Regions from separate parts of the Paenibacillus sp. FSL R5-0887 genome, predicted to be linked through region 1. Evidence: riboswitches for the same ligand, from Rfam matches in the RefSeq annotation. Region 1 holds a riboswitch; the other holds the start of a gene.
The links. Region 1 has a riboswitch for glycine ahead of MKY14_RS27485 (amino acid permease). Riboswitches for the same ligand answer to the same signal wherever they lie in the genome.

Region 1 (12,278 bases):
CTGGTTTGTAAACTTTATTAGTGAACACATAACTTAATAATAGCGCAATGAAAATAATGAAGATGGAGAAGATAATAATCGCATTTCTAGCCTTAAGTAATTGTTCAATACTGCTTTGATAGTCCATGACGGAAACGATACTGTATCCTTCATGCCCATTATTTACATAGGAAATTACTATATCTTCATCTTTACCCTTATTTTTCGATGAATAGCTGTTATAGCCATCTGTGGCATGCGCTATTTCATTTAGTGTAGTTGGTGCTATGGGATAATTATTGTTTTGTTCAGTTATAATTTGGCTTGTTTGATTATCTACGATTAATATACTGTCAGACTGATCTTCATAGCTGGAAAGAATGCTCTTACGTAATGTTTCCGTATTGGAGACTATGATAATACCACTTTGACTAGTGCCGTATAAGGCTGTGCGCGAGGTTTGAAAAAATACGAGTCGCTGGCTGCCATCTGCTAATGTAATCGGAATAGGATAACGATCCGTCTTAGATTGCAGTACTTGCTTTAAAATATTTTGTTTTTCATTTCGATTAAGATAGTAGTCATCCAGTTCATAAATGATGTCATCCTGATTAAAAAAGAAAATGGAGTTGACGGATTCGTTCGCATTCAAAATCGGGTGTAAGTTATTGCTTATCTCTATCGCGTCCAATACGCTGGTGTTTTCATAGTCATAAATGTAAGAAATAGATTTGGGCATTTTATTAATAAGCTCTGTCAGGCGACGGTATTGATCTAGTTTGCTGTTGTATACGGTACTGATATTTTCCAGCTTATTTCGCAACATGTCATTAATTTGATTTTTCATATAAACATTAAAATATTGGAAGGCCGCAACATTGATAATAATTACAGTAATAATAGAAATGGATAAAAAGTTCATATAGACTTTGGACTTAAAGCTTTTGCGCCATCTATTGGCATATTTACTTACAAATTGTTTGCCTGGATTCAACAGCTTCAATAGCTTCATTCCCTCCTTATATGAAATTATGAAGGAATAGCCTAATTGTGAGTTGATGAATCAGGCTATTCCGATAGTCATATAAGCTTAATTAGTTGCTTTTTTGCTGGAAATGAACTCACTAAATTGTTTTTGATATTCAGCAATAAATTTTTCTAAACCGGCATCACGCAGCTTTTTCAAGGCAGTGTCAATATTGGAGTCATAGTCTTTAAAACCTTGTGATATGGGTTGTATATATTCTTGTTCTACGGCTTGCATTTGAGCGTATTCCGTTTTTACGGGCTCCATGTTGAAGGAGAAGCCAATATCTTTTTGTAGTATCGAGCCTTCGTTCCAATTTTGATACGTACTGATTTGTTCTTCAGTAATATAATCTCTAAATCTTGTAAAATGAATGTTATCAGGCAACCAAGTGTCGAACAATGTATCTTGATTAATAAACTCAATCTGTCCATCAGCAGTTAGGTTATAATCTTTGCCTTCAACGCCATACAGAATAAAGTCTGTCCATTCTTGACTGCTTTGCAGTAAGTTAATTAACTTCACGTAACCCTCGAGGTCAGCACCCTTTACATTAGCCCCAACTGCAAACGCTGTAGAATATGTGCCGCGTGACATTAGTGGTTTTTTCGCAGGATCACCTAAATAGTAGTTTTTGAACACCGCATTAGGGTTAGCTTTGCGTATGGCATCCATATACTCAAATACGCGATAGCTTGCACCCATGCCGAATAATGCTTTGCCTGCAAAAAACGATGAATCTGCTTGTGCAGGATTTGACAAGGCGTAGCTTGGGATAAGACCTTCTTTATTCCATCTGCGGGCGATATCCGCCATTTGTTTGTATTCGTCCGATTCATAAAAGCTGTAGACAGTCGGATCTTCCGGCTTGTTGCCATCGGTCATAATAAAGCTATACGGCTGATAAATATTAATGTTTGAATTAATCGAGCCATTGAAGATATTCAAGCTCCAGCCGCGTCCTGAGCCAATCATATCAGGATATTTTTGCTTTGCCAATTTGTAAAATTGCTCAACATCCTCAACGGTTTTCAAATCGGTCATACCGACTTCTTGCAGCAGATCCTCTCGTGCAATAATCACATAATTTTCTCCAGCATTTGGTTTATTGCCGAAAGGTAATGCATATTGCTTTCCGTTGACCTTCCAGATGTCAAACGCTTCATCGCCGCCCGTATTCTTTTTTAAATCGCCAGCATATTTTTCAGCAGCTTCAGTCAAATCAGCATAATAGCCCTTGGCAACGGATTTTGCCATAAATGCAGTATCGGTATATGTGGCGAATTTTTCGCCGGATGATAGCATTAGCTCGGTTTTACCAGTTGCATACTCGGTCCACGGTAAATATTGAATACTTACATCGACGTTAATCGCTTGCAGAACCTTGTCATGAAACTCATTTTTCGCAAAATCAGCCATACGTTTTGACTGCTCCCCGTAAAGCACTAACGTTGCTTTGGTCGGCTGATCGCCACTGCCATTATTGCTATTGTTGCTACCAGCTTCGTCCCCTTGCGACTTGCCGCCGCATCCGCTTAAAAGTCCCGCCAGCAGTAAAGATGCAAGCAGTAAGGTGAACCCTTTTCTCGATTTGCCCATAAGAACACTCTCCCAAATTTATATTTAGCCTACTAAAATTCAAATAGGCCTAACTACTATTGTTTTTTCTTATTATCCTTTTACAGCGCCAACAGTAACGCCCTTAACAAAGTACTTTTGTACAAAGGGATACAGCAAGATAATCGGACCAATCGCAATACAGGTAATTGCCATCTTAATCGTTTGCGAGGGCAGAATAACATGGCCTGCCATGGTGCCACTTGGATTGGCTGCAAGGTATTGAATATTGGCCATCATTTTGTACAAGATGTATTGCATCGTATATAGCTCGGGATTATTATTGAGCATTAATGGTAAATAGAAGTCATTCCAATATTGCAGTGCATAAAATAATGAGATCGTAACAAGCCCCGGTTTGGCTAACGGCAGCATCATTTGCATAAAAATCCGCCCATGACCAGCGCCGTCAATTTGTGCACTTTCCAGCAATTCATGTGGGATGGACTTGAAGAAATTACGTAGCAGATACATATTGAATACATTTATTGAATAAGGCAAAATCAATGCTGCCAACGAATCCTTCAGGCCGAAAAATTGTGTGGTCACTAAATACCACGGCAACATACCGCTGTTAAACAGCAGAGTAAAGTAAGCGAAGAACGCCAGTTTATTACGGTGCTTAAAATCTTTTACGGAAATGACGTAGGCAAAGCATGCTGTTATCGACACCGATAGTAGTGTGCCAAATATTGTCGTAAACAATGTTATCTTGTAGGCTTTTAAGATCATAAAATCAAGATTGGAAAATACATAACGGTAAGTATCCAATGAGAAATGACGTGGAATAATCGAAAAACCTTGCATAGTGATCGCCATTTCATCAGACAGTGAACCGGAAATCGCTAAAACAATCGGGAACAAGCAGAATAGTGCAAATATTGCTGAGCAGACATAAAAGGCTATATTAGTTAACTTATCAGCATTTGATCGTTTCAAATAGACACCCCCTTAAAATAATGTGGAATCTTTGTCGTACCAGCTTGTAATCTTGTTAGCGATAATAACAAGGAAGAAGCCAAAAACAGATTGATATAACGAAATCGCCGACGCAAACGCCATCTCACCATTTCTTACGCCGCTGCGATAAACAAATACATCGATCAGATCCGTGAAGGGTAACAAAATCGGGTTCATATTCGTCAAGCCGATAATCATATTTAGGTTACCGCGCAGCATATTGCCGACCGATAATAGAAACAAAATAATGATGGTCGGTTTAAGCATAGGAATTGTAATTTTAAAAATTTGCTGAAGTTTACTGGCGCCATCTACCTCGGCGGCTTCATACATGGAGGAATCAAAGCCAGTCAACACACCAAAATAAATAATGGAGTTATAACCTGTACTTTGCCAAATCACCACAATGACCAGAATCGGAATCCAAATCCACGGCGTAGCATAAAAATCATAAGTTGAACCGGTGATGCTTTTAATAATCTGATTTAGAAAGCCTGTTTCATTATTCAAAATTGCATTTAGAATGGAGCCAATAACCATCCAAGACATAAAAAACGGAAAAAACATAATGCTTTGATTAACTTTGACGAATCGGCGACTAGAAATTTCATTGAGCATAATAGCAATCGCTACCGCGAAGATGGTGCCAAATACAAAAAATAAAATATTGAACATTATCGTATTAAATGTCGCCCGCATTGCAGTATCAAAATTGTTAAAGAAAAATTGAAAGTTTTTAAAGATGGGATCTGCCCATGGGCTGTTAAAAATACCTCCGTCAAAGCGATATTCCTTAAACACTAAAATCGACCCTGCCATTGGCAAGTAGGAAAAGGCCAACAGCGCTAATATGCCGGGCAGTGCCATCATATAAAGAAGCCCGTCTTTTTTGAGTGCGCTCATAAACCTATTGCTTGTTTTTTGTCTCAAATAAATTCCCCCTCACTTAGTTGCCATGCATAACAAGCTGCCTGTACTCCTCTAATAAAACGCTTTCAAAAGCTAAATGAAATACGTACTCCAAATAGTAATCTTTTGGGTCTTAAAGTAAATCGCAATTAGAGGAGAAGCTTTTAAAAACGAGCATTTTACCCTCGTTTAGGCTATTAATTTCTCGCATTTTTATTAAAAATCCGTATTATGTGTTTAAATCCAGCGGTAATTAATGTTATTGACAAAATATTTGACAATGATTAGTATTGAAAAATATTAAAAATGAAGTTAGCGGCATAACAATTAAATAATTCGCAAGCTATGATTGCTATGGATCACACTATAGCAGGAGCAGCTTCTGGAGAGACTGTGGGGGATTCCCCCGGCGCCGAAGGGTTCACAATCTCAGGCAAAAGGACAGAAGAGTACTAGATAATTCATTTGTTATTCTGATCATCGTCAGAATAAAGGATGTATTTTATTTATTATTCTTAGACCTAAGAGATTGGAGCGTATCCAATCTCTTTTTTGTTATCATTTTTACTTGTACATTTTTTCACATAAGGGGGAGTTTGAAATGGCAGCACAAGAATTAAAGAGAGATTTAGAGAATCGGCATGTTCAGCTCATTGCGATTGGTGGAACCATCGGTACCGGATTATTTTTAGGATCAGGTAAAGCTATACAGCTGGCAGGACCATCCATCATTTTTGCTTATTTAATCGTGGGTATCGCTATTTTTTTTGTGATGAGGGCATTAGGAGAACTTCTGTTGTCTAAAGCAGGTTATCAATCTTTTACAGACATTGCCGAAGACTATCTTGGACCGCGGGCGGCGTTTGTAACTGGATGGACCTATTGGTTTTGTTGGATCATGACGGCTATGGCCGATATTATAGCTGTTGGGGTCTATGTACAATATTGGTTTGATATCCCGCAATGGATACCCGCAGTCATTTGTTTAATTATTTTATTAGGACTCAATTTATTAACGGTAAAAAGCTTTGGCGAATTGGAATTTTGGTTTGCTTTAATTAAGGTAATCACTATTCTCGCATTGATTGCTATCGGGGTAGTCTTACTGGTGATTGGATTCAAAACAACTACCGGAACCGTTGCGCTCAGTAATATTTGGGCACATGGGGGAGTATTTCCAAACGGCATTTCAGGGTTCCTACTTTCATTTCAAATGGTTGTGTTTGCTTTTGTGGGTGTGGAATTGGTTGGCGTATCGGCAGCAGAGACCTCCAATCCAGAAAAAACTATCCCATCGGCGATTAATAAAATACCTTTACGAATTCTATTTTTCTACGTGGGTGCTATTATTGCCTTATTATGCATCAACGCGTGGACAGAACTAAACCCGGCAGAAAGTCCTTTTGTTAAAACATTTAGTTTAGTGGGGATTCCGATTGCCGCGGGGGTTATTAACTTCGTTGTATTAACTTCAGCTGCGTCCGCTTGTAATAGCGGGATGTTCTCAACAAGCCGGATTCTATACAATCTAAGCAGAAATGACCAGGCTCCAGCCAACTTTGCAAAGCTTAATAAAAATCATGTACCAAGTAATGCTTTATTCATATCCACGCTTGTCTTATCTGTAGGCGCTTTGTTGAGTAAGCTGATTCCGGAGACGGCTTTTGGCATCGTGACAACAATTAGTGCCATTTGTTTCATCTGGGTTTGGGGCGTCGTTCTAATTTGCCATTTGCGATATAAAAAGACGAAGCCGGAATTGCAGGCCAAATCAAAATTCAAAGCACCGTTTACACCCTTTGTGAATTATGTTGTTCTAGCTTTGTTTGCAATCATACTCATAATTATGCTATTTGCTGATGAAACTCGTCCGGCCTTATTGTTGACGCCTTTATGGTTTATATTATTATTCGTTTTGTATTCGATAAATAGAAGAAAGAGGGAAAGAATAACGCCTGATCCAAGAGCACGTCTCGAAGGTATTCGGACTAACACGGAGATCCGGCATGATTAGTCGATGAGGGTGCTTGCTGATATTACAGTTGGATAGGCAGACATAGAAATCCACCACCGCATACGGTGGTGGATTTTCTCATTAATGTGGTCGATGCTCTTTTTCGAACTTATGTATGCTATCGGGATATTCTTCCATGTTTTTTAATCAGTCTAAAATTATCCTCTATTTAAAATCAACTTTGATTTGTGCTATCTCACTATTCGTGCCAATTCGTAATGGCGGTCCCCAAGTCCCTGCACCAGATGTAACGATGACGTGAGGGCTGTTAGAATTCTTCTGATAGTGGCCATAATCTACTGTAAACATAGCATTGGTGATCAGATTTGCAGGGAATACTTGTCCTTGATGCGTATGTCCGCTAAGTATCAAATCAACGTCATCTGCGTATTCAATCCTATTGGTTGGTTGATGATCCATTACGATAACGGGCATATTTGTATCAATGTCACTCATCACTTCTGAAGTAATTGCTCGAGGGTTCCCTTGATTACCAATCGGTGATGAATCCCTTCTGCCAACAACAACGAATTGATTATCAATAACGACATGCTCATCATTTAGAAGTTTGATATTACTCTTATCTATAAAGTTCACGATCTCATCGTATGAGCGTCCTGCATCATGGTTACCTAAACAAGCATAAACTCCATAGGTTGACTGAATAGTACTTAATAACTCTATTCCTTTGGAAGGGTTAGAGAGCGCATAGTAGTTACCATTAAATATATCTCCTGTCATCAACACTATATCCGGCTGTAGTCCATTAATACGATCAACAACGTCTTCAATAAACTTTACATCATTTACGTAGCCTAAATGTAAGTCGCTGATCAGGACGATATTTAACTGATCTAATGAAGTGTTTTTATGTATTTGGAGCGGATAGGTGACTTCTTTTAAATGATTTGCATTATAAATCCCATAGGACACCAATCCTATGACTAGAATTAATACTATGGACCTTGTATGAAAAATAACACGTGCTGGTATAGGAGAAGGGAGGACCTTGATCCATTTACTAATTAGTAAGATTACATCTGAAAGGATCAAAAGCAAGAACAAATAGAAGTAGATACCCATCCAATAGTCCCCGAATTGACCAATAAAATTAACAATATTTGAATCGGTCGTCATAGCTGAAGAAGACAATAGTAAATTAATAATGATTGATAACGCACATAAGCTGTAGATGACTCCATATATGATCCCGTTTATATGTGAAAATATATGTTGTAACCATTTAAAAATCTTTCTCGCAATGTAATAGTTAGTTGCCGCGTACATAGCGAATATAAATAAAAATGCAAATACCATAGGGAACACCATCCTAATGCTTTAGATATCAGAACTAAAGTGAATACAATGATTATAGCAATAATTACTAGTTTCAGAAATTAAATGGGGTATTGAGTTTACTGGTTTTTTCAGTTATTGTTTATTACTATTTCAGCTGATATAATTCTTATTTCGACAATCAATTTAAAAGTGGTGAATTCATGAGAGAGTTCTACAGTCGGGTGAATCGAAAAACCTATTACATATTAATGTTAATGATCATCGTTCTTATGATGTCTGGATTAATACTATCTACTCTAGAGTTAGATGGAATTGATTTTGGTTATATCATTCATTTTTTATGTGTGACGTTTCTAACGGTTTGTTTATGGATTTACCCTAAGCATGAGACACATACTTTTAGAAAGATTATCATTCTATTTGGATTTGCGTATTTTTATACGCTATTCTTTTTATATCCTCAAACTTGGACTACCTATATCCTCATTTGTCTTATTCCTGCACTCTCTATTCTATTTTTTGATTTAAAATTGTTCTATTTTTCCTTCATTATAAATGGAATACTGATGGTAATTACATTTGGCTATATCCTCTTGATTGATAGAGGGGATCTATATACATATTTACATTATGATATTCTAGGGAATTTCATTAATATAATAGCGGTTCAAGTGTTATTATTTTTCATTTTTCAAATATCATTTAAACGGATGAAAAAACAGCAGCTTTATTATGAACAATTACAGCAATCTGAGCGCTTAAAGATGGTTGGACAATTGACAGCTGCCGTTGCGCATGAAATTAGAAATCCAGTGACAGTGGTTAGAGGTTTTTTACAGTTTTTTGATGAGGATCCTTCATTTGATGATCCTATGAAAAGAAAATTTAAATTAATGATTGATGAATTGAACACAGTAGAACAGATTATCTCGCAATTTCTAACCCTTTCAAAGCCAAATGGAGAACAAAAACTAGAAAAAGTAGATGTGAAGGATGTTATTGAGAGTGTCACAGGATTGCTCCATTCCTACGCAATGTTATCTGATAATCAAATTGTTACCTATGTAGAAGAAGACTGCAAGATCTCTATTAATAAAATTGAATTTAAGCAGCTGCTTATTAATATAATAAAAAATGCTTTAGAGGCTTCGGATGTTGGTAAATCTGTCTCTATTATGGCGAATAGGAACAATAATTTTATTGAGATAACAATCATCGATGAAGGAAGCGGGATGTCGGAAGCTGAGGTTAAGTCGCTAGGGACTCCTTTTTATTCATTAAAAAGTAATGGAACAGGTCTAGGATTAATGATTTGCTTTAATATCGTAGAAAAGTACGGCGGCGAAATTTATTATAGTAGTTCTGTAGGTAAGGGGACAACAGCTACTATCCGCTTTTTAGCTATAAATGACCAGTAAAACGGAACATTCTTTCCGTTGAAAGAAGGGGATTACCTCAAGCCTTCGGCCGGAGAGGTAATCCCCTTTTCCTAGATAAATATGTTTATGTTTGCTGCGCTAACGATTATTTTAGAGGGATTTTGATCTCCAATTGCTTGTTGTAATTTTTAACTACATTGCCTTTGGCATCTACTTTATAAGCCCCGGTGTTGCCTTTTTCAAATACGGCTTGATACGGTCTGATAATCAGATATTCTGCCGCTGAGCTAGGTGCTTCGAACAATAAATCTTCAGAAACCGTATTTTGAGTTGCTGCAACAGAATCCCTTGCAATAAATTCTAATTCATTTCCCAGATTATCATAAATGTCATATCCTAAAGCCTGTGCTTGGGTGGCAACCCCTTTAACCGCTAAAGCGATACGCACAGAAGTCTCTCCCGCAGCAACACGGGTGGTTTTGATTTCAAATTGGTTGTCTTTCTTTATAGCAGGCAGCTGAATGTTATGCACTAATCCTGCTTGCTTGAGAGAAAATTTAAGTACATACGGTTCATCGATTCCGTTAAGCTTCACATGGATACTCAATTCAGAGGAAGCCAGGTTTGCCTTTTGTTGCTCAGTTAACCATCCGGTCTGCAATACAACAACCGCCTTGTTGGCATCACCGTCACTGATCCAGCGTGGTGTTTTTAAATCAATGCCTCCTGGTTGAGTGAGCTTAGCGTCTATTCCCACAATAGTACCTTCTGCAAGATAGGGCTCACCTTTATCATTTAAAGTTACTCCTGCGAGCATTCCTGAAAATAGCGATCCCTCACGGCTCAGGTCGATCTTAATATAGTTACCATCAAACTGCGCATTGCCCTTTAAAGTAAGCTGATCGTGTGAATCGGCCACTTTTGTTGTATTCAGGGAAGCTTCAACAGCGGGTTGGGCACTGGATGCTTGGGTTAAAGCTGGCATTCCCAACGCTCCTAGGCATACAGCAGCACTTAAAATTACAGACATCTTCTTAGTCATTTTTTTCATGATATTATCAAGCTCCTTAATTTTTATTTAACTAGCACGTTTATCTCTAGACCGTCAATATAATGCTTCACTGGGTTTCCAGAACTGTCTGTTTTAAATGCTCCATTCTTACTTTGTGGGTTCTCAAACTCATAAAGATAGCCACGGATTGTGAGCATATTAGGGTGTTTCTCAAATGGCTCAGTAAGCAAATCGACATTAAGTGACCTATTGGAAGTCGAGAGGACTTTCTGTGAAATATCTTTCAGCACCTGTCCTTGTTGATCCTTTACTTCAAAGCCCACTAAACTCAATGCTGTATGATCTTCGTCTGTATCCTGTTCCAGCATGAGCGACAGGCGTGTCGTTAATGGACTATATTCCAGCTTTTTCAGGATCAAACTCCATCCTCCAACTTGTGCGCGTATGTCAGGTGTGGAAATTTTATTAATCGTAGCCTTCCGCGCAGGAATTTGGAGAACAAACGGTTCATCCATACCGTTTAAGCCAAGAGTTACGGTCAATACAAATCGATCAGGAAAAGGTTTGTTGGAGATTCCGGAATTCGAGGAATCCACTAGTCTAAAAATAGCTGTGTTGCTTTCCGCACCTTCTATCCAGCTTAGAAACGGCATAGCTTTCCAGAGACCATCAGAAAATTGCTCCAGGGAAGCGCCGTCGATCAATACTTCTGCAGAGGTTATTGCACCTTTCGCTAAAAAAGGCTTCCCATCCGCTCCAATCGTTACTCCGGCTAGCTTACCTTCCAGTTTTTCTCCCTCACGCTTCACCGAGAATGCCAACCGGCTGCCATCAAATACAGCCTCTTCGGCAGACAAGGTGATCCCTTCATGGGTATCACTGCTGTTTAGACGGGAAGTCAGTCCCAGACGCTGGGCCGCTTGTAACCCTATATCATCTGCCCGTTCAAAAATACCGCCTATCAAGGGAAGCTGCTTGAGCGCATTGGCCAACGTAGGCGGATAGATAGCCGTTAGCATAACACTTAACAATATCGCCGCAGTCACAGCAGCTGTGATTTTTGGATATATCCGCTTTTTCTTTTCCTTTTCCACAGGATCCTGGACAATGGTGGCCAGCGATGCATAAATCGAATCCTGCCGTGATCGTAGTAAAGGAGGAAGCTCCTGTATATTAGCTTTCCCTAGCTCCCTGATCTGCTTTTCTAAATTGTTATTATTCATTAGCAAGACCCTCCTCCCGCACAGGATGTATCTGTTTGGACAACAATCTCCGTGCGCGATGAAGTCGTGCCCTGACCGCTCCCTCGGAGATGTCGAGCACATCTGCAATCTGCTTAATGGATAAATCGTCATAATAAAAAAGCACGATAGCAAGCCGCAGGGATTCGTCCAACTGATTAATGAAGCTTTGCAGGTCTACGTTGCCTGAATCTTCAAAATGCACATAGGAAACGACCGGTTCCTCGGGAATTTCCGCCACAGCTATAGTTCGTTCTCGCATACGAAGTAACTGATTGCATTCATTAATCAGGATGCGTATAACCCAGGTTTTAAAAAACTTAGGCTGTTTAAGGTTGGCCAACCCTTTATACACCTTCAGTGTTGTTTCCTGAAGAGCATCCGCGCAATCTTCATCTTTTAGCAGAATGGTTTTGGCTAATCTGTACAACTGGGATTCCAGTTGCCTGAAAAGACGGGTAAACGCCTCGTGGTCGCCTTTCTGCGCTTTTTTGATATCCAGTTCGTTTTCCAGCAAATGATTTTTCCTCCTTGAGGGCCCTCTGTATAATTAGATGGAGAAGACATCCAAAAAGTTATATTTAGGATAAAATTCATTCTCCTACACAAATCACTTACCTCGGTAGTAGTATAAAATCCATGCAATTCATTGTTTTTGGCAAAGATGGAGAGGTTAATAGAAAGGGGGGGACTTCAAGTGGATAAACTGAAATAAATTCAGGAATTACCACCTTATCAGAAGAGAAGTAGTGGGGTAATCCTGAATTAAAAAGTGTATACATATACCTTGGTACGCAGTGTGTCCGTGCATGTTATGGTACGGACAGGCTGCATGCCTGGA
Region 2 (12,278 bases), 460 kb from region 1:
TTATAAGTGATAAGTTGACCCATGGTCATATTTCCTTTTATTACTTGATTACCACCTACCCAGAGGATGGCTACACCTCCAAGCAACTGAACCACACCTTTTAGCGAGCCTTGTATATTATTGAAAATACCAAAGCTGAACACGGATTTCAGAAACGTGATGAATTTCTGTTCCGTCTCAAAGCCAACTTTAGACTCCGCATGGTAGGCTTTGACCGTCTCGATACCGTCTATGGATTCAACGATGTAGGAGGTAAGTTGGGCGTTTTTCTCCATTTGTTCACGGTTTAACCGGTCGAATGGCTTGTGGAATCCCCACACTAACGCTAGATACAAAGGAACCAGCAGCACAGTTACACCAAATAAAAGGGCACTTTGCGAATAAAGAATGATCCCCCCAGCAATAACCATGATAATATCGATCATGATGGTTAGGGTTGCGCTGGAGATGGCATCCCGTACCTTAGAGGCATCCATAAGTCTTGAGATGATTTCCCCCGTCTTGCGAGTACCAAAAAAGTTCATGGGTAGCTTCAACACATGATGGTAATAGCCGAGAATTAGCGAAATATCAAGCTTTTGGCTCAATGTTAGTAGAATGTGACTACGAAAAGCGTTCAATAAAACTTTGAATAGATATAGAATGATTACTCCAATGGATACTATATTCAGAGTCTTCTTTAAGCCAAAAGGAAGAATCTCATCTAGCAGAAATTGAAAATAAAAGGCTGATAATATACCTAATATTGTATAGAGCATGGATGTCAAAAAAATTCCTAGTAGCATTCTTCTCTGAGGAATAAGTAAACCAAAAAAACGAGTGAATAAACCCTTGGACTCACCACCCTTTTTGAACTGAGGGGTAGGAACCATTAATATGAGAACACCGGTCCAGATTTTAAAGAAGTCTTCTGGTGTATATTTAACAATGCCCTTCGCAGGATCCGAAACGACAACTGTTTTTTTTGTGATTTTATGAATAACAACGTAATGCAATAAAGTTTGGTCTATGACCACATGAGCAATAGCCGGAAGGGGGAAATCTTCGAAGAATGCCTCGTGAGTCCCTTTTACAGCCTTGGCAGTGAATCCTAATTTTTCAGCAGCTTTAACAAGGCCATAGGCGCTGGTACCCATTTTATCGGTTCCCGACATCTCGCGAATTTTAGTTATAGGATAGTTGAGACCATAGTTTTTACTTATAGTGGCGAGACAGGCAGCCCCGCAGTCTTTAATATCTTGTTGTTTGACACATTGGTATTTAGTGAATGCCATATAATCCTCCGAAAAGCAATTATTAAATGATGATTTTATATTGTGACCTGTGCTATACAATGAATCATTTATCTTTGTTGCTCATGTAAAATGCAATGAAAAATCCGATCAGGCCTAACGCCACTAATCCTACGCTTAATAAAATATCTCCAGATCTATTGTCACTTCGAATAATACCTTTTGAAGTTAACATATCTAATATGACTAAAGAAAAATAGATGAAAGCATAAATAAAAACTGCTATAAATGTCTTGTTTTTATTTTTCTTATATATATATATACCTGTTAGAAAAATTAAGAAATTCATTATAAACCATTGGGATGGGAGGATTATATTAGGTCTTACAATTAATAAGAATGATATTACTAGCCCTAAAGTAATGTCTATTCTAATTAGATACGATATTAATTTATCTATTTTCAAAAAAATCACTCGCAATCTATTTATGATTATTCTCTTCTTTTATAGAAGAAAAGATGGAGACATATCCATCTGAAGATGAATGTCTCCATCAAAATTTAGAATGAAGTACCCACTAAATATCCGGCAGCCACTGTACCACTTATGTAGACAACTGCGGCTGTGGCTGTTACTGGTGCGGCAGCAACAGCAGACATGATTGTAACCATACCTAACACTCCTGCACCTACCTTGGCCCAATCAACGCCACCATCAATATTGATACTATCTTCAAGTGTAAGTTCTGAAAAACTAGGGGCATATGAAAGCATTTAATTCCTCACTCCTTATAACAGATATTTAATGTTTTAGTCCGCTACCAGTAAGATATCCAGATACTATTGATCCACCCACTGCCATAATCGCAGTAGGAATCGTTACTGGTGCTGTGGTAACAGCGGCTACCACGGTTACCATTCCCAAGACTCCATAAGCAACATTATCCCAATTTATACCTCCGGAAATCTCCATCGTTTCAATGTTGGACAATGTTGAAAATTGACTATTAAGACTCAGTTCCATTCTATTCACCTCCTTTCGAGATAGACGAGTTTTGACTAGTTAAAGAAGACTAGGATTGATGCCAATACAAATATCTATTTTTATATTTTCACTAGTACCTTCAGATAAGTTTATATTATATGCGGATGTTATTTGATGTAGATTGTTTTGAGAGATATATTTGACTAAAAATTCATAAGCAGAATTGATGCCATTCATTTTACCTTCATACATCAAGCAAATTGCATTTATTAACTTGAATTCTTGCTTATATATAAAAGGGGGATTTTTTTTAATTTCTCCTTTTACTGGTACCATAATCTCAAAATCCACCATCTCTATGCCATTATTTCGGGATACAGAATGAGTAGAAGTGATTAAAGGACCATTCTTTTGGAGGTTATAGTTGTTTAGTGAAAGGATAAATTCGTTTAGTTTATGATGTAAACAACTGGAAGGAATAGTGTTGCGATATGAGACTAAATTAAAATACTGGAATGTTTGTTTTTCATTAATTTTATACAATTCCACTGTGTTATCTCCTTAGAGGTTTCTTTTTTCTATGACTTAAGGCACATTGAATAGAAGAGAGTGTAAGGATAATTATTAATAATAAATGGGGCATCTAGCGGTTATTTAAGTTCTACAAATGTAATTATGGTCTTTATAACAAAGTTTGAAAATATCCCCCATTGGATATTTACTAATATGAATAAATATGTTAATAGTTGGTTGAATCTTCAATATTTAAATATATAATGGTATCATTTTACATTATAAATGATGGAAATCAGGAGGAGTTGGAATTGACAGTAACATACGATCAGACAAAACTTTGGTGTTCAGCTGAAGATCTAAAAAAGGAACAAATGGATTCTATCTCTTCATTGGGTAAAGTCAAAAGTTCAAAGGCCCCACAAAGAACGAGTGCGCACTCTTTTGAGGAGATTGGCCAGGAATCTATTTATCACGAGGCAATGATTCTTTCCCTACATAACGAGATGATTAAAATTAGTAAGTATATATCGGTAGATTTTGCGGCTTTTCTAACAGATGATATGGGGGGAATTCTCGATCTGTATTTCTCTTCAGTACATATAAAAGAAGAATTTGATAAGGCAGGAATAAGAGTTGGGAAGAGTTTTGCCAAACAGGATTTCGGGCTAAATGGTGTTTCACTTTCTATGGAAATGAATTCTATTGGAGTAGTTAAAGGGAGCGAACATACGAATTCTATATTTTCTAATTGGAACTGTGTATGTTCTCCTCTCTACTCAGATGGTGTTATAAGAGGCTATGTAGATATTTCTTTCTACAAAGGACTGCAAATCGAATTTGCTATTCCATTTATGCAACAGATAGCTGAAAACGTTACCGAGAAATGGATGTGGAGTAACCCTGAGATGCAGTTACTTAGACTAGAGTTTAGTTTTGAACAATTCAACTTGACTGCCCGAGAAAAAGAGGTGGCTCAAATGTGGTTATGTGAAAAAAGTGCATTGTGTATTTCTAACGAGTTGGGAATTAGTGAAGGTACAGTTAGAAATGTAGTGAAGAGCATATATAACAAAATGAATGTAACTGACCGTTGGCAGTTCACTAAGAAACTTTCATTTAATCCCGTACATAATCCAGAACTTCTGTATGTAAAATAGCATTTTTTAATATGAGAAAAGGAGACCACGTGTTAAGTGGTCTCCTTTATTTAGTGCGCCCAGCCGATAGTTATGGATTTCGTCCGAAAAGACAAGGGCATGATGCGGTAAGGAAAGCCAGAGCATTCATGAAAGAGGGATATCGATTCGTAGTCGATCTAGACTTGGAGAAATTCTTTGATCGCGTCAACCATGACCGACTGATGATGAAGATTTCGGCTAAAGTGAAGGACAAGAAAGTTCTCCTGCTGATTCGTAAATATCCTCAGTCAGGTGTGATGGAGAACGGGCTAGTAAATACGACAACAGAAGGGACACCGCAAGGTGGTCCACTCAGTCCGTTGTTATCTAACATCGTTTTGGACGAGCTCGACAAGGAACTCGAGAAAAGTGGACACCGCTTCGTCCGTTATGCGGACGACTGTAACATCTATGTGAAAACACTAAGAGCAGGAGAGCGAGTGAAGGCATCCGTCACCAGATTCATTGAGACAAGACTAAAACTAAAGGTGAACCAAGCGAAGAGTGCGGTGGACCGCCCATGGAGACGGAAATTTCTTGGGTTTTGCTTTAGTAGCGATAAAGAGCCCAAGGTGAGGATAGCAAAACAGTCCTTGCAGAAAGCGAAGGCTCGAATTCGGGAGATAACGTCCCGGAAGAAAGCGATGCGAACGGAAGAGCGAATCCAGGAGCTCAATCGATACTTGATGGGATGGCACGGATATTTCTCGCTGGCGGATACGCCAAGTGCCTTTAAAGCGATGGATATGTGGATTCGAAGGAGATTGCGAATGTGTCTCTGGAAGCAATGGAAGAGCCCGAGAACCAAAGTCAAAAGGCTTATATCCTTAGGCGTGCCTAAGGATATAAGCCTTTTGAGTGGGGAAATACTCGGAAAGGGTATTGGCGAATTGCAGGGAGTCCAATTCTGCAACGTGCATTGAATAACCAATATTGGGAATCCAATGGATTAAAGAGTGTATTGGACAGATACAACTCCTTACGGAAAACCGCCGTATACCGAACGGTACGTACGGTGGTGTGAGAGGCCGGGGGCTCGCCGCCCCCTCCTACTCGATTTATTATTGAAATATTAACCGCAAGAACAATTCAAAACCGGCTTACGCGCAGCCTGTGTCTCATCCAAACGGCTAATCTCTGTGGTATGCGGTGCGTTGATTACGATTTCCGGTGTCTCCTGCGCTTCTTTAACGATCTGAATCATCGTATCGATAAAGCCGTCTAGCGTTTCTTTACTTTCGGTTTCCGTCGGCTCGATCATCATGCATTCCTCAACGGTCAGAGGGAAGTACACGGTTGGCGGGTGGTAGCCGAAGTCGAGCAATCGTTTAGCGACGTCTAAGGTGCGCACGCCATATTGCTTGAGGTTTTTGCCGGACATAACGAATTCATGCTTACATACACCCGGATATGGGATTTCAAAATACGGCGCCAGACGGTGCATCATATAGTTCGCATTCAGCACGGCATTTTCGGATACCTCACGTAGTCCGTCTGGACCATAGGTGCGAATGTAGGCATAGGCACGAACCAGAATACCAAAGTTTCCGTAAAAAGCTTTCACGCGTCCAATGGATTCGGGTCCGCCGAAGTCGAGTGAGAAGCTGCTATCTTCACTCTTCACCACAGTAGGTTGTGGTAGGAATGGAATCAAGATGGATTTTACGCCGACTGGTCCGGCCCCAGGGCCGCCACCGCCATGTGGGGTGCTCATTGTCTTATGCAAGTTCAGATGCACAACGTCAAAGCCCATGTCGCCAGGTCGGGTAATGCCCATAATGGCATTGGAGTTGGCTCCATCGTAATAGAGTAGGCCGCCTGCTTCATGCACGATCTCAGCAATCTCGACGATTTGGGTTTCGAACAAGCCGAGTGTGCTTGGGTTAGTCAGCATTAGTGCGGCTGTGTCGCTACCGACGGCTGCTTTCAGTGCTTCAAGATCGACCATTCCTTTATCTGTGGAAGGGATCGTGATCGTTTCAAGTCCTGCTGCTGAGGCACTAGCAGGATTGGTTCCGTGCGAGGAATCCGGCACGATAACCTTAGTACGCGTCTCGCCGCGACTTTCATGGTAGGCGCGGATCATCATGAGGCCGGTCCATTCACCATGAGCACCTGCGGCAGGCTGTAAGGATACAGCATCCATGCCCGTCAGCGCGGACAGATCATTTTGCAGGGTATACATTAATTCCAGTGCGCCTTGAATACTTTCTTCCGGTTGGTAGGGATGAATTTTGGCGAAGCCGGAGAAGCGGGCAACATCTTCGTTAATCTTCGGATTGTATTTCATCGTGCATGAACCGAGTGGATAGAAGCCATTGTCTACACCAAAGTTACGACGTGAAAGAGAAGTGTAGTGGCGAATGACATCCACTTCCGATACTTCTGGAAGTACGACGGGTTCGCTACGGAGTAAACCTGATGGAATCAGGGACTCCAAGGTTTCTTCCTGTGGTACATCGCATAGTGGCAAGGAGTAGGCCGAGCGGCCCGGACGGCTTAATTCAAAAATTAGACTTTGCTCCGGTTTCATAAACAGCCCTCCAGTGCGCTAGCGAATTGGTCGATTTCGGTTTTGCTTCTTTTTTCCGTTACGGCAACCAGCATATGTCCAGCAAGTTCAGGATAATCACGACCCAGATCATAACCGCCGAGATAACCGTCCTTCAGCAGCTTAGAATTAATAGCGGTCACGCTGCTGCCTTCAGGAAGCTTCACAACAAATTCGTTAAAGAATGGGGAGGAGAAGGCAAGTTCAGCACCTGTTAGTCCGCTAAGTTTATTAGCAGCGTAATGGCTTTTGCGAATATTTAGTTCGCCTACTTCACGCATGCCTTCTTTGCCCATAACGGACAAGTAGACGGATGCGCAGAGAGCCAGCAGTGCCTGATTGGAGCAGATATTCGATGTCGCTTTTTCACGACGAATATGCTGTTCACGCGCTTGAAGTGTAAGAACGAAGCCACGTTTACCATTACGGTCTACCGTTTGGCCAACGATCCGGCCTGGCATGCGGCGCATCAGGTGATCAGCTACGGCAAAGAATCCGCAAGTTGGACCCCCGAGAGAAGCTGGAATACCGAGTGGCTGAGCATCACCGACTACGATGTCGGCTCCAAGTTTGCCCGGAGTTTCAAGTACACCAAGAGCTATTGGGTTGGCGCTGACTACAAGAAGACCTTTAACCGCGTGAATCAGCGGCTCAACCGAGCGAAGATCCTCAATGCTGCCGAAGAAGTTAGGCGATTGCATCAGTACTGCGGCAGTATCACCATCGATAGCTTCAGCAAGCTTAGCTTGATCGGTAACACCGTCTTTATAGTCAATCTCCACCACCTCCAGACCCCAAGCATTAGCCGAAGTACGTAGCACTTGGCGAGCCTCAGGATGAACGGTACGGGAGACGATTAATTTTTTGCGTTTGGTAGCACCAGCCGCGAGAACCGCTGCTTCGGATAAAGCTGTAGCACCATCATACATACTGGCATTGGCAACTTTCATACCGGTTAGTTCGCAAATGTAGGATTGGAATTCGAAGATCGCTTGCAGCTCACCTTGGCTGATCTCCGGTTGGTAAGGAGTGTAGGCAGTGTAGAATTCAGAACGGGAAATGACATGGTTGATGACCACAGGGATGTGATGATCGTATAATCCGGCACCGAGGAAGCTGGCGTGAGAATCAAAGTCGGCATTTTGGTCAGCCAAACCTTTCATGTGGCGCAGCAGGGCGTATTCATCGAGTGGTTCAGACATCGGCATAGTGCCTTGGTAACGTACCGCTTCAGGAATATCGGAGAACAGCTCATCTATAGACTGAATCCCGACGGCCTCCATCATCTCTACGCGGTCCTGTTCTGTCATGGGCAGATAACGGTGCTTCATTAAGGTTTCACTCCTTGGCTTTTTTAAAATATAAGAAAGTACAATTTTCACGCTATACTTTATTCTTCTATTTCTCGCTTAAAAGCTCACCGTCCTTATATGGACGCTAAAGGCGTTTATACTTGTAAAAAGGGGCCTTAATCACTACAGCCTTAAGCTGCTTGCCGCGTATCTCTACGTAAACCTCTGTGCCTATTTCACTGTAAGCAGCATCAAGCAATGCCAACCCCAGGTTACGTTTCAGCGTAGGAGACTGTGTTCCGGTTGTGACCTCACCAATCTTAACGCCATCTGCCCAGACAGGATAATGGGAGCGTGGAATGCCTCGATCAATCATTTCTAGGCCGACAAGGCGACGGGGAATGCCAGCTTCTTTTTGCTGTATTAGTGCATCGCGTCCGATAAAGTCTATTTTGTCCAGCTTCACGAAGAACTGTACTCCTGCTTCAAGCGGGGTGATATCAGCAGATAGCTCCTGACCGTACAGTGGTAATTTCGCCTCAAAACGCAGGGTATCCCGGGCACCCAGTCCAGCAGGTGTTAATCCGTGGGGCGCGCCTGCTGCAAGCAGTCCATTCCATAACGTTTCTGCACCTTCCAGCGGAGAGCAGATCTCGAAGCCATCTTCACCGGTATAACCCGTACGGGAGATAAGTACCTCTACACCGCAAACGGTAGCGCGTTCGATGAAATGGAAAGACTTGAGTGCTGAAATAGGGGCATCAGTAACTTCCGCGAGAATGGTCTCTGCCAGAGGACCCTGCAAGGCGAGCAAAAGCGTCTCGTCAGAGACATTAGTGAGCGTGACTTCGCCGAATTCAGAGGTCAAATGCTCTTGCAGCCATTGGAAGTCCTTGTCGATGTTGGAGGCATTAACGACGAGCATATAATGCCCTTCGCTTAGGCGATACACGAGTAGGTCGTCGACAACTCCGCCATTTGGATAACAGAGCAGCGTATATTGCGCCGCACCATCTGTGAGGCGGCTGACATCATTGGTTGTCATTTTTTGCAAAAAGTCTTCTGCGCCGCTCCCAATCACCATGAATTCACCCATATGCGAGACATCGAACAGCCCAGCCTGCTGGCGAACGGCTTCGTGCTCTTTCACGATACCTGTAAACTGTACTGGCAGCTCCCAGCCACCGAAGTCAATGCACCTGGACTCCGCATAAGCGGAATAGAGATCATAAAAAGGTGTTCTTCTCAAAGCATCCATGTCGTCACTCCCCTTGATCTGATTACATACGAAAAAAGGACAGGCAGAAGCAATCATGCATAAATGCACAAATCGCTTTCTGCTCTGTCCTTTGTACCTGAGAGTTACCCTGCCGTAACTAGCTTGCAGGTTTCCCCGTTGGTGATCTGACGCATCTAGCCTTGCGTCTGATGCTCTCCAGAGATACGTCCGACAAAGGTCCTTTTGCCTGAGAGATTCACCCCTGTTAGGGCTTACTCCTTCGGCGCCGTCTTCAAGTGAGACAGTCTCTCCCTATGCCATCATCCGCAATTATATTTCTTCGAGAAACGGTTATTGTCTATAAAAAGACGACAATGTCATTTCTACTTGTATGTCTCCATTAAACGGGTATAGTCGGGCGCTGTCAACAAGAAAACGTCGAAAAAATGACAAATTTAAATTTCCTGTTAGTAATATTGACATTGTGAGCCGGGATAACTTAGGCTATAACTAAATTTAGAACTCCAAATTGGAAATGAGGCGGCTTGAAATGAGTGAAGTATTAGACAACCTTCTTTACAGCGAAGAGCATGAATGGGCACAGCAAGTAGAAGGACGAGTAGTACGTGTTGGGATTACGGACCATGCTCAGCATTTATTAGGCGACATCGTATTTGTTGAGTTTCCTGAGGTAGGATCGACCATTTCGGCCGGTGACAGCGTAGGCAGTATCGAATCCGTTAAGACGGTATCGGAGTTGTATTCGCCCGTCTCTGGGACGGTTACCAAGGTGAATGATGGATTAGAAGCTAGTCCGGAGCTTATCAATGATCAGCCGTATGGCGGGGGTTGGATTTTTGAGATTGAAGTTGATGGAGAGTATGCTGATGCTGTAAAAGGTCTGTTAGATGCAGCTGGTTATAGCGCGTTAGTTGCTGAATAATTGGAAATCGGGGACGGAAAATAGTCTGATCAAGTGTGATATTTTTAGCAGCAAGTTTCTGTGATTCGGGGACTTGCTGTTTGTGTTTCTTATGTAGATTGTGCGAGTATTCGTAAACCCAATCGAGTGGTTTGAGGGTCTAGTGGAGTATGGAATTAGGGAAAACCTCCCTCATTTTAGACGATTATAGCGTGAGAGTTAGGGTTTTAGGGAATTCCTCCCTAATCATCTCGGTAAAACCACTATTTCAGACTAAAAAGAGTAATAATCAGGGAGAAATTCCCTCATTCCGCGATTGGATACGATAATAGGTGAATAATCAGGGAGGTTTTCCCTAATTAAATTGGATGAAGCCCCTTGTAAGCTCAATGTGGTAATTGCAAAGGCCCCTGCCGCCGAACTTAGCTCTGAGCGCAAGCAACTATATTTTATTCCACCTCTTGAAGCTGTCGAAGTACAATGATCTCTACGCGTCGATTTTTCTGTTTGCCTGCTAGCGTAGTATTATCTGCTGTTGGTCGGGTATCGGCATAACCTGCATATTGAAAAGTGTCCGGGTTCAGTCCTTCATTATCTAAGAAAAAGCGCAGCACAGAAAGCGCACGAGCACCCGATAGCTCCCAATTGTCGTTATAACGTGAAGCTGATGACACTGGTGTATTATCCGTATGTCCTTCAATGCTGATCGTTGCTCCGATATCTTTGAATAAGCCAGACAACTGCTGAAGAGCAGGAAGGGCTGGTGACTTCACATCTGCTTTACCCACATCAAAAAGAAAACGGTCGCTGAGCGTGATTTCTATGCCCTGCGGTTTGTCGGCTACAAATATTTGTTCACCGAGATTATTCTCCTCCACATAGTGGGTGATCACACCCATTAACTCAGCAAGCTTCGCCTCTTGTTCTCGAAAAGCCAACTCCCGTGCTGAAGGTGTTTCATTCTCCGTTTGTTCATCAGAACCGTCATTTGGTTTTGTAGTTGCGTTCGCATTCCCATCTGTACTCTCTGGTTTGTTGTCAGGGGTCTTTCCAGCATCTAAAATACCATCCCCGCCTTCAAGAACAGTGCTGTTCGACTTGAAAGTCTGGGATAAAGAGCCGGTCACGATATTATATTTGTCAGTGTCCAGGCTGCTCATCGCATACAATATAACGAAAAATATAAGTAAAAGTGTAATTAGATCAGCGTAAGTAATCATCCAACGATCACGGCTTTCTCGATTCTCTTCCCGCCGTTTGCGCCGGTCTCTTTGTCTCATATAAAACCTCTTGCTTCTGCACGGTCATCTGTGGTGGTGTCTGAAATGAAGGAGTTCAGTTTTTTACGCACCAGCAGCGGATGATCCCCGTTCTGTAGAGAAAGAATGCCTACTAGAAGCATCTCCATGCTATGCAGCTCACTTTGGCTGCGGGATTTGATTTTGGAAGCAATGGGTAAAAATATTAGATTAGCGATGGCTACTCCGTACAGTGTTGCAGTGAACGCTACTGCGATAGAGGTACCTAGATTTGATGGGTCCGTAAGGTTGCCCAGTACCCTAATGAGTCCCATAACTGTACCGATGATCCCCATCGTTGGAGCATATCCGCCAGCGGCTTCAAAAATCTTGGCGTAGCTTTCATGCTTCAATTCTTTCGCATCCATTTCCAATTCCAAAATCTGTCTTACCTGCTCAGGGTCAGTGCCATCGACGATAAGCAACAGTCCTTCGCGTGTAAAAGGATCAGGATGCAGTTCCGCTTGTTTTTCGAGCATTAAAACGCCGCCGCGGCGGGCCACTGTGGCCATTGCGATAAGCTCTTCTGCTTTCTCTTCATCACGTTCAGGATTGCGGCCAAAAGCCATGCGCAGAGCGGCGGGAATGGAGCGTAGCTTAGCTGCCGGGAAGCTGATCATTACGGCAGCAATCGTACCTCCAAATACAATCAAAGCTGCATTAAGCTGCAGCAGTCCGGAAAGGCTTCCGCCTTCCCAGAGGTAGCCGCCGATTAGCGCAGCCAGTCCGGCCACTAGGCCGATTATTGCGGTAATATCCATGCTTCAAGCTCCTAACATTTCTGTGTATTATGGTTTGCATCGATCTAAGCAACACTGTATAATGAACGGGAACACATATTCTTATCTTCCATATTTTTTACTATCGTATGGAGAGAGAAGATTCAGACAACAATTATAATATATTAATCTAGTTTAGACGATAGAGGGGAGACGGGCAAATGAGTGATATTGTCGTCAGTACGAAGACTTTTGAATTGGAGTCCGAGTATACACCCCAGGGCGATCAGCCTCATGCCATAGATGAATTACTACAAGGCATCCGGCAGGGTAAGAAGCACCAGACGCTGCTGGGAGCGACAGGTA

Region 2: another riboswitch for glycine. It lies ahead of gcvT (glycine cleavage system aminomethyltransferase GcvT); the one in region 1 lies ahead of MKY14_RS27485 (amino acid permease).

What each region holds. Positions count from the first base shown of each region.
Region 1 is NZ_JBBOCE010000002.1:2,172,526-2,184,803, forward strand. Features, by position in the region: gene MKY14_RS27465 (AraC family transcriptional regulator) at 1-991, opposite strand, end outside; gene MKY14_RS27470 (DUF3502 domain-containing protein) at 1,070-2,605, opposite strand; gene MKY14_RS27475 (carbohydrate ABC transporter permease) at 2,678-3,562, opposite strand; gene MKY14_RS27480 (ABC transporter permease subunit) at 3,575-4,513, opposite strand; glycine riboswitch at 4,865-4,947, shown strand; gene MKY14_RS27485 (amino acid permease) at 5,094-6,506, shown strand; gene MKY14_RS27490 (metallophosphoesterase) at 6,672-7,823, opposite strand; gene MKY14_RS27495 (HAMP domain-containing sensor histidine kinase) at 8,006-9,223, shown strand; gene MKY14_RS27500 (DUF5643 domain-containing protein) at 9,330-10,235, opposite strand; gene MKY14_RS27505 (DUF4179 domain-containing protein) at 10,259-11,419, opposite strand; gene MKY14_RS27510 (sigma-70 family RNA polymerase sigma factor) at 11,412-11,954, opposite strand; gene MKY14_RS27515 (class I SAM-dependent methyltransferase) at 12,203-12,278, opposite strand, start outside.
Region 2 is NZ_JBBOCE010000002.1:2,629,158-2,641,435, forward strand. Features, by position in the region: gene MKY14_RS29390 (peptidase domain-containing ABC transporter) at 1-1,274, opposite strand, end outside; gene MKY14_RS29395 (hypothetical protein) at 1,794-2,006, opposite strand; gene MKY14_RS29400 (hypothetical protein) at 2,035-2,256, opposite strand; gene MKY14_RS29405 (hypothetical protein) at 2,296-2,766, opposite strand; gene MKY14_RS29410 (helix-turn-helix domain-containing protein) at 3,042-3,890, shown strand; partial or broken gene MKY14_RS29415 (reverse transcriptase domain-containing protein) at 3,959-4,935, shown strand; gene gcvPB (aminomethyl-transferring glycine dehydrogenase subunit GcvPB) at 4,984-6,444, opposite strand; gene gcvPA (aminomethyl-transferring glycine dehydrogenase subunit GcvPA) at 6,441-7,793, opposite strand; gene gcvT (glycine cleavage system aminomethyltransferase GcvT) at 7,900-9,012, opposite strand; glycine riboswitch at 9,199-9,297, opposite strand; gene gcvH (glycine cleavage system protein GcvH) at 9,524-9,916, shown strand; gene MKY14_RS29440 (flagellar motor protein MotB) at 10,345-11,175, opposite strand; gene MKY14_RS29445 (flagellar motor protein) at 11,172-11,954, opposite strand; gene uvrB (excinuclease ABC subunit UvrB) at 12,134-12,278, shown strand, end outside.